Linked DNA regions of Prosthecobacter debontii. The protein of the gene in region 1 binds, or shares a complex with, the protein of each later gene. Links are inferred from orthologs where the notes say so. Each region holds a gene or a part of one and is shown on either strand. Other genes may lie near its edges. The genes, in order: dinB and dnaN.

Region 1 (7,270 bases):
TCTCTTTTTCCTGCCCGAATCGCCTCGTTCGCCACCCCCGGCGTTCGGTTTCTACCCATGAAAGGTCGCCTGCCGAAATACCAATACAAACTCGCCTGGCTCCGTCGCAGCCAGAGCCCGGCGCTGGTCAAGTTTGTGGAGCTGGTCAAGAAGACGCGCTAATGGGCAGCCTTTACCAAAACATTGATGCTAGCCTATCTTCCAACGCCTCGGGTTCATTGTGAATGGACGGCTTCGGCACATGGAGTGGGGTGGGGTGTCTGGGAGACCGATAGGGTTGTGATGTTAGAATTTGGGCACCGCATCGCCCCAGGCAGACAGGTGATCCTCTTTGTCGGCCCCAAAAGCCTTGTCATGCCTTGCTCGTTGGACTCGCTGCTTAGCGGGTCCGTACTCGTCAGCCTCCTGATAGCTGTTGCCATCGGCTATTGGGTCCGCTTTGCAAAAAGGTAGCGCAACTGTTTAAAGTGGCCCGCACAGGGAGTGTGTGAACCCACTTTGATGACCTTCGCAGCGGCGTCGCCAGCGCGAAGGTCTTGGCCATGCGTAGCTCCCCTTCGGTGCTCAGTTCAGATTTGACCTACACGCAAGGCCGAGCCTGAAAGGCCCTGCGATATAACCCGATATTGATTTTCTTCTCCAACTGGGTTGGCTGCCTCACTTCCTTGCTCATCTCCATCGCAGGCACGGCATTGCTGCCCCTTGTGATGCGCGGCTGTAACGCAGGGATCTGATAGGTTTCGTTTCTTCTTCACTCAGGCATGCCCAGAGTCATCATGCATATGGACATGGATGCGTTTTACGCCTCCGTGGAGCAGCGTGACCATCCAGAATACCGAGGCAAACCAGTCATTGTCGGTTCCCCTCCAGATCAGCGTGGAGTGGTTTGTGCAGCCAGTTATGAGGCGCGGAAATTCAAGGTCCGCTCCGCCATGCCCTCGAGTACGGCGGGGCGCCTCTGCCCGCAGGGCATCTTTGTGCGACCTCGCATGGAGGTCTATCGAGCGGAGTCGGCACGCATCATGGCCATCTTGAAGGAATTCACCCCGCTCATCGAACAAGTCTCCGTGGATGAAGCCTATCTGGATGTCAGCGCTTTGGCCTATGAACGACTGCCGCAAGACACGGCCATTGAAGCCCTGCATCCCATCGCCGAAACCATCAAGGAACGAATCAAGCACGACTGCCAACTGACCGCCAGCATCGGCATCAGCATGAACAAATTTCTGGCCAAGCTCGCCAGTGATTATCAAAAGCCAGACGGGCTGACCCTGATCTTTGATCGTGATAGGGTCGCCTTTCTTCGGCCGCTGCCCATCGGCACCATTCACGGCGTTGGCCCCGTGACTGCACGTGGGCTTGAAGCGATGGGTTTGAAAACCATCGGCGATCTCCAAGACACCACACTTCCCTTGGGCGAGGTGGCTGGTTCGTTTGCCGAAAAGCTGAAAGCCCGGGCTTTTGGAATCGATGATCGGCCTCTGGATCTGAGCGACGAGCGTAAGAGCATCAGTGCCGAAAACACCTTCCTTGAGGATACGGAGCACCGCCCTACCCTGAAGGCCGCCTTGAAGGAAATGGCGCTGGATGTGGCCCAGACGCTCTCAAAGCATGATCTCGGTGCTCTAACCGTGCAGGTGAAAGTGCGCTACAGCGACTTCACCACGCTCACCCGTCAGACTCGCCTGGATGATCCCGTGACCTCAGAGAACGAGATCTACCGCATTGCTTGCTTCTTACTGGCTAGGCATCACCTCGTCACCAGCCCGCTGCGCCTCATCGGCATCGGTGTCTCGACTCTCGTGCCTCCGTCGAGCCATCAATTGCGGCTGCCTTTCTGAAAACGCTCACCGACGGAGAGGTGACAAGGGCACTTGCCGCTCAGCCTCCTGACGCGCGCGCTCTTTCTCGGCATTGTTACGATAAAACAGCACCCCGTTGCGCTTGAGGTTGCCGATTAGATCTTTGAAGTCGTCCTTGAGCACTGGGTCATTCATCAAGGCCCCGAGCAAGCCTTTCCCCGTGGTAATATTGCGGGCGGCGACCGAGAAGCTATCCGCCGCTTTTTTGATGGATTGCAGGGACTCATCTGCGGTAGCCATCGCTCTGTCAGCCTTCGTGATCACCGGGTCCAGCTTCTCCACGATCGGGGTGAGCTTCTGCGTCGTTGCCTCGATGTTTTTAGCGGAGGTTTTAAAGCTCGCTGCCGCCTCCTTGATATCCAGGATAGCGGCCTTCAGGTTCTTGGTATTCTCGTCACCCAGCACTTGGGTGTCGATCCGCGTCATGGTGTTGCTGAGGTGCTCCATGCTCTTTTTGAAATCCTGAATGGTCGTGTCTGAGAGCGCCTCTTGATTCACTTTCCCCATGGCGGCTTTCACATCCACCAACGCGGTCCGAATATCATCCAACACTAAATCCACCTTCTTTGCCACCACCTCGGCTTGCCCCTGCAGATCGGACAATCCGCCGGATTGGCTACCGTCGATGATCTTGTCATAATCATGGGCGAGAAACTGATCCGTCTGTTTGCCACTGGGTTTGATCTCCACCAGGGCATCTCCCATCAGACCTTTGGAACCGATGCCAAAGGTAGCGTCCACGGGAATATCCACATCGTCAAAAATCTCCAGCGTCATCACCACCCCTGTGAAGGTGTCATTCAGCTCAGGATGCTTCTTCACCTTGCCCACCTTGGAACCGCCCAGGAAAACGGGAGAACCTTCTTTGATGCCTGCCGCATTGGGGAAAGCCACACGAAGCTCATAGGTATCCCGAAACAACGTGCGCAAGCTGCCAAACTCCAGAATGATGCCGCCCAGCATCAGCAGGCCTACGAGGAGGAATAACCCCACGAGGATTTCGGTTTTACGATCTTTAGTCATACAGGTCTAAGCACACATACCGGAGCGTCCGGCGATGAAATTTTGAATGTCGGGATCAGGGGATTGGCGCAAATCCTCAGGAGTGCCGAGGAAAGAGATCACGCCGTTTTTGAGCATGGCGACACGATCCGCGATCTTGAACACGCTGCTCATGTCATGGGTGATCACGATGCTGGTCACACGAAAACGTTTTTGCAGGCGGATGATCATCTGATCGATCACATCGGTAACGATCGGATCCAGACCTGCCGTGGGCTCATCATACAACACGCATTCCGGGCGGCAGATGATGGCTCGAGCGATGCCTACACGCTTACGCATCCCCCCCGAGAGGTTGATGGGCATTTTATTTTTATGCTCTTCCAGTTCGACCAACTCCAGAGCTTCATGCACTTGCTGGTCGATCTCGTCTTTGTTCGTGACACCCGCTTCTTTCAGAGGAAACGCCACGTTCTGAGCCACAGTCAGGCTATCAAACAGCGCCGCATTTTGAAAGAGGTAGCCCATGCGCCGCCGGAACTTAACCATCTGGCGCTCATTCATGCTGCAAAGATCCACGCCATCCAATTCCACATGCCCTTCATCAGGGTGCAACAGGCCGATGATATGCTTCAGTAGCACGCTTTTGCCCTCGCCGCTCGGTCCGATCAGCACCAACGTTTCGCCATGGCTGATGGTGAGATCCACTCCCTGTAGAGTCTTCTGCTCGCCGAAGCTCTTTTTGAGCCCGGAGACACGGATGAAGGGAACGTCTGGATTGCTAGGCACATGCATGGCGTCACAGAGCAGTCCCCAGGGGGAAGAAATAATTCAGAAGCATGGTCAGGAAGAAGTTAGCCACCAGCAGGGCCAACGAGGAAAACACCACGGCACGAATCGTGCCTAATCCGACACCAACAGCTCCATTCGAAGCGATGAGACCTTGGTGACAGGAAATGAGCACGATGAGGATACCGAACACAAACCCCTTGATCATCCCAAAGCTCAGATCTTCGAGGTTCGTGTGATCCCGTACATGCTCCCAGAACCAGGCGAAGGGAATCTCAAAGACCCCTGTGCCCACGATCACGGAAGCCGCCAGACCAAACACGATGCACTCCGCAATCAGCAGCGGCATGGAGATCATCATGGCCAAAAAGCGCGGTAGCACGAGATAGTCCACCGGATGAGCCCCCATGACGCGTAAGGCATCGACCTGCTCACTGACCTTCATGGTGCCAATCTCGGCCGCCATGGACGCGCCGACTCGACCCGTGACCATCAGGCCCGCCAAGACAGGTCCCAATTCACGACAGAGGGAAACACTCACAATGCCCCCGACCGTGGACTCAATGCCAAAGTCCTTGAATTTGAAATACGACTGCGCCGTGAACACTGCTCCCGTGAATGCCCCGGTCACCAGCACCACCGCCTGGGAACCGTAACCGATCGTGACGATCTGCTCGGCCATCAGACGCAGTCTCAACGTGCCTTTCGTGACAGACTGCCACAGTTCTCCCAGCAACGCCCCCAACTGCCCAAGATAGCCCAGGAAGTTCAGTAAGGAGCGGCCAGGAATCGCCAAAAAACCATACAGTGCACCCATCAGACATGCACGATGGCACGATGCTGCCGCAAAGGCAACCCACGGTATGCTGTTAAGGCTGCCAGCCCACGGGCTGCGTCCAGGCTTTTTGGAGTTGCCCCGGGGTAGCGGGGTTATCCATCACCTTGTCGGAGATGATGATCGCACGCACATACAGTTCATCCCCCGTCATCTGGTAGCTGGATTCCAGGCTCTCGCTGCTGGCCAGCAGCTTACCCACATCCTCACTGTGCTTTAGACGAACGGGGTAGTTGTCATCCGCAGGGGCAGGCACTTCTTTCACTGCACGATCATAGTTTTTCGGAGTGCCGCGAAACTCCGTGGTGTATTTCACCCCGGGTTCTCCTTTGATTTTGACGGTTAGTTTGCGCGTAGCTGGATCAAAACTCACATCCTCCAAGGTGACACCGCACGACGCATAGAAGTCACCCCGCTGCATGGCCTCCACCAAGGCATTCGGGTCGAGCTTATCCGACTTCACCATCACCCAACCACGTCCAGAAGTCGCTGTGCCACCATGATAGTGATGACTGTCATCGGTGCCCAAAGCGTAAAGCGGAGGCTGCTTCAGCTCCACCAGACGGATGGTGCTGGCGATGTCCCACATGCGATCCGTGGAAGTATCCGCACGCAGAGGATCGCCCTCGGGATAAGTCATGGGGTGACCATTGTACACTTCGAAAAACTTATCCTCAATCACATGGGCCAAATCCTCAGCACTGATGCCCCAACGGAAGTTGGGATGATTCACATGCGCCATGATAGGACGGCCCGTTTTGGCCGCTTGAGCAGCGATATTTTGCAGGTTCTTGCGGATGGTTTCCCGGATTGAAACCAGATCTTTCACCGGCTCAATCGCCTCGGTGATGTTGAGAGCATTGATATGGATGGGTGATTTGGCAAAACCACCTGTGACCTCTTCCGCCTGGACGAGCAGAAACTTGCCCGGCTCCTCCAATTTGCCGCGATACTCCTCTAACGTCTTCAACTTCACCTCCAGGCCGCCTTTTTCGTCCGTGCGGGTGACGAGCCAGTCGTCACCATAACGAGCCTTGCACTTATCGATGACCTTCTTGCCCAGGGTCATTTTTTTCTTTTCGATCGTCGCTTCCGCCACCCATTTATCTCCCTCGGCCAACGTATTGTGATCCGACATGCAAAGGAAGTCATAGCCATGATCTTTATACCAAGCCGAGATCATCTCCGGAAAGTCATTGCCATCGCTCCACAGGGAATGCGTGTGGGTGTTGCCTTTGTACCAGCGGGGCTCGTCGGCGGCAGCCGTCATGGCAATCAAAAGAACGGGGAGCAGGATAAATCTCATGGTGGTTCTTCTTGAACGGAGCCCACAGGCACGAACAATCAGCCATACGCATGTTACATTCTGTTCACGAAACGCTGGCCCATACTGAGGCCCACCTCCTTGCCCTACGCAATGCCGCGGGGCATTGGGAGGGCGAGCTATCCAGCAGCGCCTTATCCACCGCCACCGCCATCGTGGCACTACACGGCGTGGATGCAGCGAAGCATGAGACTTTGATTCAAGCGGGCGCAGCCTGGCTGGTCGCTCACCAAAATGCCGATGGCGGTTGGGGCGATACGGCGATCAGCAAGAGCAACCTTTCCACCACGCTTCTTTGCTGGAGTGCGCTCACTCTGGTCGGGACGCGCCGCACTGCCTCCTCACTGTCGGACACGACGCAGCGTGTCCCTGCCATGCTTGCCTGCGAAACCTGGATCACCACGCAGGTCGGCTCTCTTCAACCAGATGACATCGCCAAGGCCGTCATCGCTCGTTATGGCAAGGACAAGACCTTTTCCGTGCCCATCCTCATGCTCTGCACCATAGGCGGGACGATGGGGAAAAACGCGTGGCGACGCGTGCTTCCCCTACCCTTCGAATTGGCAGCCCTGCCGCGCTCATGGTTCGGTGCCATCGGGCTTCCAGTGGTGAGCTACGCCCTCCCGGCCCTGATCGCCATTGGGTATGCCCGGTTTAAAAACGCCCCACCTGCGTGGTGGAATCCGTTGGGTTGGTTGCGCGCGGCCACATGGGGAAGGATTCGACCGATGCTCAAGACCCTGCAGCCCTCCAGCGGGGGTTATCTAGAAGCGACACCCCTAACCAGCTTTGTCACCATGGCCCTCGCCTCCGCCGGGGAGAAAGATCATCCTTGCATCCCTGGCGCTGTCGAATTCCTTCTTCGCTCCGTGCGAGCCGATGGGAGCTGGCCCATCGACACCAACCTCGCCACTTGGGGGACTACGCTTGCCAGCAAGGCGCTTGGAAGCATAGACACTTACGTTCGCGAATGGGTGTCTAACCAACAATATCAAACGATTCACCCCTTCACCAATGCCGCTCCCGGAGGTTGGGCCTGGACCGACCTCCCCGGTGGCGTCCCGGATGCGGATGATACTGCTGGGGCCTTGATTGCGATGAAACTGACGGGTGACGATGCCGCCCGCAATGCAGCCGCCGCAGCAAAGGGCATCACTTGGCTGCTGGATCTGCAAAATCGCGATGGCGGTATTCCGACCTTTTGCCGGGGCTGGGGAACGCTCCCCTTTGATCGCAGCACGCCCGAGCTCACCGCCCATGCGCTTCTGGCGTGGTGGCTATGGGAGAAGGAGATGCCTGAATCCTTGAAGCTGCAGATTCATCGAGCGACCCGCCACGCTTTGAGTTACTTGCGTAAAAATCAGAGTCCCGAAGGTTCTTGGATTCCACTGTGGTTCGGCAATGAACACACGCCTGATGAAAACAATCCTGTTTATGGAACGGCTCAGGTCGTGGCTT
Region 2 (7,278 bases), on another replicon or contig:
GGGGTTCCTTATGCGGAGCCTTTTACCTTTCTCACGCTGCGTTACATCATCGTGCTCACCGTGATGGTCCCGGTGTCATTCCTCACCCGTGCCCCCTGGCCGCAGGGATGGAAGCAGGTGGCGCACGTAGCTTTTGCGGGGCTGCTGATTCATGCCCTCTACCTGAGCGGCTGTGTCTATGCTCTGCGTCTGGGTTTACCGGCAGGAATTGTCAGTCTCATCGTCTCCATGCAGCCCTTGTTTACGGCGGCCTTGGCCGGGATGGTGTTAGGGGAGAAAGTGTTGCCACGTCAATGGTTAGGCTTGGCTTTAGGGTTCGTTGGCACCGCCATGGTGGTCTCTCATAAAATGGGTAGCGGGGTCACGCTGCCCATGACTCTCCCTGCCATACTGGCGCTCATCGGGATCACCCTCGGCACCCTTTGGCAAAAACGGCATTGCCCGACCTTCGATCTACGCACCAGCACAGCGGTGCAGTATCTCGCCAGTTTGTTCATCACCGCACCACTCTCCCTAGCTTTTGAGACGCGGGAGGTTCACTGGAGCGGTCAATTCGTCTTCGCTCTGCTGTGGGTGGCCTTTGTGTTGTCCATCGGGGCCATCACCCTGCTAAATTACCTCATCCGCAGCGGCACCGCGGTGAATGTGGCTAGCCTCTTTTACACCGTGCCCGCTGTCACCGCTTTCATGGCCTGGGCGATCTTCGGTGAAACCCTAACTGGCCTGTCCCTGGCAGGCATGGGCGTGGCGGTCCTCGGCGTGTGGCTAGCGAGGGGCAGGTGAGTTTAGATTTGAACGGATTTCAGGTTTTTGTTTTTAATAAGGCATGAGGTTTTGCCTGATTTTCTTATACCTAATGGCGTCTGGGGAAATGCTCCAGGGGCAATCGGGTTCGGGTTATTTTCACTCAAGCGTGCGATGGAGTCAGCCCAATGTGGAATTACCCCCACACATTCAAGGGACCCCTGGAAAAATCACTTTGATTGCCGATTATGAGAAAGCCGATGCGAGCGGCGTGCCGCTTTATTTGATCAACCTCACGAACAAAGACACGAGCTTCTGGAGTCAAGATGGAGACCTCTCCGTGAAACTTGAGCGGCAAGTCAATGCTGAACAATGGCTGCGATGCCAAGCTCACGTGTATTCCTGGTGCGGGAACAGTTATGGCTCTCGGTTATTGTCCAGTGGGCACCATTTCGTTTTCAAAGGCTTTCGTCCTCAAAGCGGGAAAAAAGCACCGGTTCGGTATGCGTTACGAACCCCATCTGAAGTGATTTTATCCAACATAGGCGATGGCTTCTATGAACCTGAAGAAGAAGCCAATGCTCTGATCGATAGCATGGCCTTGAAAGAGATCCCAACAGCCTTAGCCGATCTTCTCCAACTCGGTAGGTTTGGCGATCACAAGGAGGTGACTTGGGAAAATCGCATCTGCGGCCTACGGTTGTTGCAGAAGATGGGGGGATTGCCGTCAGGAAAGACCCTCACTGACAAGTGGAGTGCCGAGTTGTCTTCCAAAGCATCCCTTACCGAGAATGAATCGGCTGCGTTAGCTGCACTGCAGTCGTTCAAAAGTGTTTCATGGTCTCTCGACGCGACTCCCGGTCAACTCCTGCAATACATCACGAGCTTGTTGTCTGCCGACTCAAGTAACCTCGAGACGTATGGCTCGCCATCGGCGGATCGTGCTGTTCTTTGGGGGATTGCCAGTGGGTTGGCGCACTCTTCCGCTTATATGCCTCTGGATGACTGGAAGCCGTTGCTATCGTTGGCTTTAGACTGTCTTGATCGTGGACCTAATAGGACTCGATCTCAGGTTTTGAATTTGTTGAACCAAGGACGCCTCACCGATCAATGCATGGCCTCTTCGGCCTTTGAGCCGTTGTTGAAAAGTGCCGATCAAGACGTGGTCAAACTCGCTGCAAAAACGCTTTCTCGACGAGCCAAAGGGGCAAGGTTAATTGAATTGAGCGGTCAGCTTCCACAGCAGAGTCGGATGGTTATCTTAAGTGCCCTTATCGATGCGAAAAAAACAATGCGTTCAACTGGGGGCGAACTGGGATACTTCTTTGATCCGGTAGAACTTCAGTATTTGAGAGAATGTGTCCGTCAAAGCCCTATCCAAGCAGCTCCTCTAGTTTCAGATGCTGGAGGTCAAGCAATCCGGCTTGAGGATTTTTTGCGAGAGCAGCTATCTCTGTATTGGGATCGAGAGATGAAGGACCCTGAAAAGACGAATCATGATTTTGAGCTCGATGCTTCAGATCATGCGTATGAACGCGCGCTAGCTATTCTAGCTGAGTTGCCGTTAGATTCTTCTCGATTACCCTCGCTATCGAGAAATCAGACTCAGTCTGAAGTGATCCCTTTGCTCAAGCGCTTATTGAATCACCGAGGATATACAGTCACTCGAACTCATCTGCCGGTAGGGGATGGAACATTCAAACCTTTCAAACGGTATCATTACATCGTTCGAGAGTCGGCTCACAAAGCTTTGACGCAATTGCATGAAGCTGTGCCTGTAGGACTCGAGTTCGAAAAACTTATTCCTGATCCACAGGCCACGGAGAATTCTCTGAAAGCGGCTCCTTTGCCATCAATAAAGCAAAGGAGGCCATTGATCCCCGCAATCGAATCCCCCAAAAACTAACAAGGTGTATCGCTCCGAAGAAACGATACACCTTGCGATCCGTGAGAAAGATTCAGGTGATTACTCCTGCAAAAACACAAACACGCCCTTCTTGTTGCCGACCACCACATCCAGCTTGCCGTCTTGATTGACGTCGCCTGGAGTGACTTCGGTGCCGACGCCGCTGTTGTCGTCGATCTGGTGAGGGATGAACTCCGCGCCGCCTTTGCCATCGCGTTTGATCTGGAACCAGTAGAGCACCGGGGCGGCATTCGGTTCGTCGTCTTTCAGGGGGCCGTGAGCCCAGCGGCGCTTACCCGTGACGAGGTCGAGCACGCCATCACCATCCATGTCGGCCATCTGCATGGCGTGAAGCTGGCTGAATTTGACCCCCACAGGGCTGTTTTCCACGGTGTTGCCCATCAGCTTGTGATCGATGAAGCTGCCGTCTTCCGTCTGCTCATACCAGCTCAGGCCGTAGCCATGGGCATTGTGGCTGCTGATCACATCATTGCGGCCATCGCCGTTCACATCATAGACGAGGATGAAGGAGCCGCCGCGCTCACCTTCTGGGGTGAAGGGGGCGGCATGGAAGGTCCAGTCCTTGTCCTCCTTCGTGTCGGCAGGTTGTTCAAACCACCCCTCTTTGGTGAGAAGGTCGGCGCGGCCATCGCCATTCACATCGCCAAAACCGTAGCCGTGGGTGTAGCGGAAGTATTTCTTGTCGTTCTCTTCCGTGACGGGGGTGATGGGGCGGAAGCGGGCTTTGCCAAAGGGATTGCTCCAGTCGATCTCGGCGTAACCTAAACGACCGCCTTTGGAGGGCTGCACACCGAGGCTGGTGTGGCAGATAAGCTCGGGTTTGCCATCGCCGTTGATGTCACCCAGAGTGGGGGATTCGTTGTCGGTGATGTCAAAGATGGTGTGGCGGGTCCACTCCGTTTTTTTGTTCTGAGGGTTTTCAAACACCCAGGTCTCCTTGCCCGGCCAGGAGAAGGCCAGGATGTCGCTCCAGCCATCGCCATTGAAGTCGTAGGTATAGCTCAGGAAGAAATCACTGTAGCCCTTGGCAGGGTCATAAGGCTCTTTTTCAAATTTTGGAGCGAACTCGATGCGCTCTTTGAACTCCGGCCCTTTCCAGATGAAGCGTCCGGCGCAGATGTCATTTTGGCCATCGTGATCGAAATCGGCAAAGTGAGCGCCTTCCGCGACGAATTCTTCGGTCAGGGTGATTTTTTTAAAGGTCGGGGCCGCGGCTGCGGAGAGCGCGGCGAGGGTCAGAATGGAGACGAGGCAAGACTTCATGGAGTGAGGCAGGGAACAACCTTGGCGAGTCATATCTTGCAGCCAAGCTGAAAGAAGAACCGCAGGGCAGGGGGGCGGCAGATTCGTCATTTGCCTCCAGGGCGACCTGAGCCATCGTAAGAGGTTCAATGCTCCAAATCCCCGATTACCCTTTCCGCGCCTTCATTTTCGATTGTGACGGCACCTTGGTGGACTCAATGCCCCTGCACTATGAAGCTTGGCTGGCCTCCCTGCGGCACCACGAGGCCCCGTTTGAGTTCACCGAAGATTTCTTTTATGCCCGGGCTGGCGTGCGTGAGCAGGATGTGGTGACGGAGCTGAATGCCCAATACGGCAGTCAGGTCGATCCAGACTCCGTGGCGCATTTGAAGGCGGAGATGTTTCTGAAGATCATCCCCCAGGTGCAGGCCATTCAGCCGGTGGCAGATTTTGCCCGCAGCCTGGAGGGGCGCTTCCCCATGGCTGTGGCCTCGGGGAGTGAGGAGATCATCGTGCGTGGCTGCTTGGCGGCCAATGGCTTGCTGCATCTGTTCCCCACCATTGTGACCCCGGCGTATGTGAAGCAGGGGAAACCGGCCCCAGACATGTTCCTTCTGGCGGCGGAGAAGATGGGGGTGGAGCCGAAGGACTGCCTGGTGCTGGAGGACGGGCAGGCGGGCATCGTGGCGGCGGAGGCGGCCGGGATGCAGTGGGCCTTCGTGCCGCGCACGTTGCGCTAGCGCGGAAGGCGGTGGGCTGGGGGTAAAATCCAGGTTGGCGGCCTAGCTTCCCCTCATTTCCTTTTCCACGAAACTCCTTGCCAGAGCCCGTGCCTCTGATAAAAAAAGCCGTTCGACTCTATCAGTAGGCACGCCGCCCCCCTTTTTATGAAGTTCTCCATCAGCAAGGATTCTTTCCAGCAGGCCATTCAGCAGGTGCAGCACGTCGTCAGTGCACGCACCACTCTGGCTATCCTCTCCAACGTTTTGCTGCGTGCCCGTGAAGGCGTTTTGGAATTAACCACCACCGATCTGGATGTGGGGGTGACCTGTAGCGTGCCTGCGGAGGTGGAGGAGGAAGGCGCGACCACGCTGCCTGCTCGTCGTCTGGCGACGATCGTGCGTGAGCTTCCCTCCGAAGACATCGACATCAGTGTGGATGAAAAGAACGTTGCCTCCATCCGCAGCGGTCCTTCCTTCTTCAAGGTTCTCGGTCTGACCAGTGAAGAATTCCCAGCCCTGCCTCGTTTCGAAGGTGCCCGGGAGTTTCGCATGGATCAGCAGTTGCTGCGTGACTGCCTGAAAAAGACTTCCTATGCCATCTCCACGGATGAAACCCGTTATGTGCTGAATGGCATTCTGTTCTCCTTTAAAAACAACACCCTGACGATGGTGGCCACGGATGGTCGCCGCTTGGCCATGGTGGAGCAGGAGATCGAGTTCCCGCAGAGCCAGGAAGTCGATATCATCGTGCCGACCAAGGCCGTGAATGAGCTTTCCCGCCTGTTGAGTGATACCGGAGATGTAATCATCCGGGTCACGAATAGCCAAGTCGGTTTTGACTTCGGGGACGGCCTGCTCATCAGCAAGCTGATCGATGGCAACTACCCGAACTACCGTCAGGTGATCCCTGGGGAAGCCAAGGAACGCATCGCTCTGGAACGTGAAGTTTTCCTCAAAGCCATCAGCCGTGTGTCCTTGCTGGCCAGTGAGAAGTCCAATTCTGTCAAATTCCAGTTCTCAGCCGGGCAGGTGGAAATCGTCGCTCAAAGCCCGGACATCGGGGAGGCTCGCGAAATTTTAGCCATCAATTACAAGGGACCTGCGATCACAATCGCCTTCAATCCCGAATTCGCCATGGCTCCGCTGCGGAACCTGAGCGCCGACGAAGTGACTCTTCACCTCATCGACGAGATCAGCCCCGGCGTCCTCCGCACCGGCAGCAGCTTCCTTTACGTGCTCATGCCGATGCGCGTGAACAGTTAAGCAAACCCCACTCCCCTCCTCAAACCGATGCAGCGCCCCACGCATCTCCTCCTCCTTACCGCTGCGGCGGCAATTCTTGCCAGTTGTTACGGCCCGGCTCCTCGTCCTTTCGCTGGCCGAGGACGTTCCTTGGATGAGCCCCCGCGCTATGGTGATCCGAATCGGTATGTGGAGCCTGTGCCTGAAGGACCTGAGGGCATGGTAGGCCCCCAAGTGCCTCCCCCGAATCTCGACCCCTCTACAGGAGGCACCATGCCTCCCGTGGACCCCGGTCTGACGGTGACTCCCCCGGTTCCAGGAGGTGTGCCCACTCCTCCAGCCGGTAGTCCTTCCACAGTGACGCCTCCGGGCACCACCCCGCCGGTGGTGACGATACCCACGACACCGACTGCGCCAGCGGCTCCATCGGAAGTCCCCTTCGCACGTGCCGTCCCTGGCAAGCCAGGGTTCGTTTACAGCCCGAAGGACCCCAGCAAGATGATCAGTGTCGAAGGTCTGCGCCCGGGACAGAAAGCCAAGGACCCCGAGACGGGTGTCATTTTCCGGGTTCCTTATTGAGCCCTCTCCTGGCGCGTGATCGCAGAGACATCCACCATCGCCATTTATGGTCCGGGTTTGCTGGGCGGTTCTTTAGCCCTGGCGATCCAGGATCGATTCCCTCAGGTGCGTCTGCGCCTGTGGGCTCGGCGTGAAGCGGCTGAGGCAGGCATTCGTCAGCGCGGTATTCAGGCCGCGTTTTTTACCGATGCCACAGCGGCCGCTCAGGGGGCCTCATTGATCATTCTGTGCACTCCGGTGGAGACCATGCCTGCGTTGGCGGCCCAGATCGCCCATGCGGAGCTGGCGCCTGATGGGCTGGTGACCGATGTCGGCAGTGTGAAGGGCAGCGTGGTGCGGGCTCTCGAGCCGGTGTTTGGCTCGCGTTTCATCGGCAGTCACCCCATGGCAGGCTCTGAGAAGACCGGCGTGGAGGCTGCTCGTGCAGATTTGTTTCAAAACGCCGTCTGTTTGATCACTCCCACGACGACTGGTGAACCAGCCCCGCTGGAGACCCTGCGGGCTTTTTGGCAGGCGGTCGGCTGTCGGGTGCTGGAGATGACCCCCGAGGAGCATGACGATAAGGTGGCGCGCATTTCTCACCTGCCGCACATGATGGCGGTCGTCACGACCCTGGCCGCGTTACGCACCGATCCTGGGGCGGTGGCGTGCGTGGCCAATGGCTTCCGTGATACCACGCGCGTGGCAGGGGGAGATCCGGGTCTGTGGACGGGAATCGCGCTGGAAAACCGGGCAGCTTTGCTGACCCAGCTTCAGGCGGCTTCGGCGACTCTGACAGAGCTTCTTGAAATCCTTGGCAAGCCGGACGAAGAAGAGCTCCGC

Evidence for each region.
Region 2: the proteins of dinB (region 1) and dnaN are in contact, whole or in part, in a solved structure (PDB 1OK7), measured with the Escherichia coli proteins. The link is inferred for Prosthecobacter debontii from one-to-one orthologs.

Annotation. Positions count from the first base shown.
Region 1 is NZ_FUYE01000001.1:84,092-91,361, reverse strand. The notes cover bases 1-2,801. They hold dinB (DNA polymerase IV), read left to right. Parts: upstream 1-761; coding sequence 762-1,841; downstream 1,842-2,801. Other genes in these bases: B5D61_RS00410 (MlaD family protein), read right to left, coding at 1,848-2,801; B5D61_RS00425 (LysR substrate-binding domain-containing protein), read left to right, coding at 1-162. Outside these bases: more of B5D61_RS00410, read right to left, coding at 2,802-2,885; B5D61_RS00405 (ABC transporter ATP-binding protein), read right to left, coding at 2,892-3,659; B5D61_RS00400 (MlaE family ABC transporter permease), read right to left, coding at 3,664-4,470; B5D61_RS00395 (PHP domain-containing protein), read right to left, coding at 4,523-5,794; B5D61_RS00390 (prenyltransferase/squalene oxidase repeat-containing protein), read left to right, coding at 5,845-7,270. UniProt on the Escherichia coli protein: Poorly processive, error-prone DNA polymerase involved in translesion repair and untargeted mutagenesis. Copies undamaged DNA at stalled replication forks, which arise in vivo from mismatched or misaligned primer ends.
Region 2 is NZ_FUYE01000018.1:38,583-45,860, forward strand. Bases 4,041-6,849 are described here. They hold dnaN (DNA polymerase III subunit beta), read left to right. Parts: upstream 4,041-4,800; coding sequence 4,801-5,898; downstream 5,899-6,849. Other genes in these bases: B5D61_RS20805 (HAD family hydrolase), read left to right, coding at 4,063-4,653; B5D61_RS20815 (hypothetical protein), read left to right, coding at 5,926-6,456; B5D61_RS20820 (prephenate dehydrogenase), read left to right, coding at 6,472-6,849. Outside these bases: B5D61_RS20790 (DMT family transporter), read left to right, coding at 1-783; B5D61_RS20795 (hypothetical protein), read left to right, coding at 980-2,650; B5D61_RS20800 (FG-GAP repeat domain-containing protein), read right to left, coding at 2,711-3,934; more of B5D61_RS20820, read left to right, coding at 6,850-7,278. UniProt on the Escherichia coli protein: Confers DNA tethering and processivity to DNA polymerases and other proteins. Acts as a clamp, forming a ring around DNA (a reaction catalyzed by the clamp-loading complex) which diffuses in an ATP-independent manner freely and bidirectionally along dsDNA.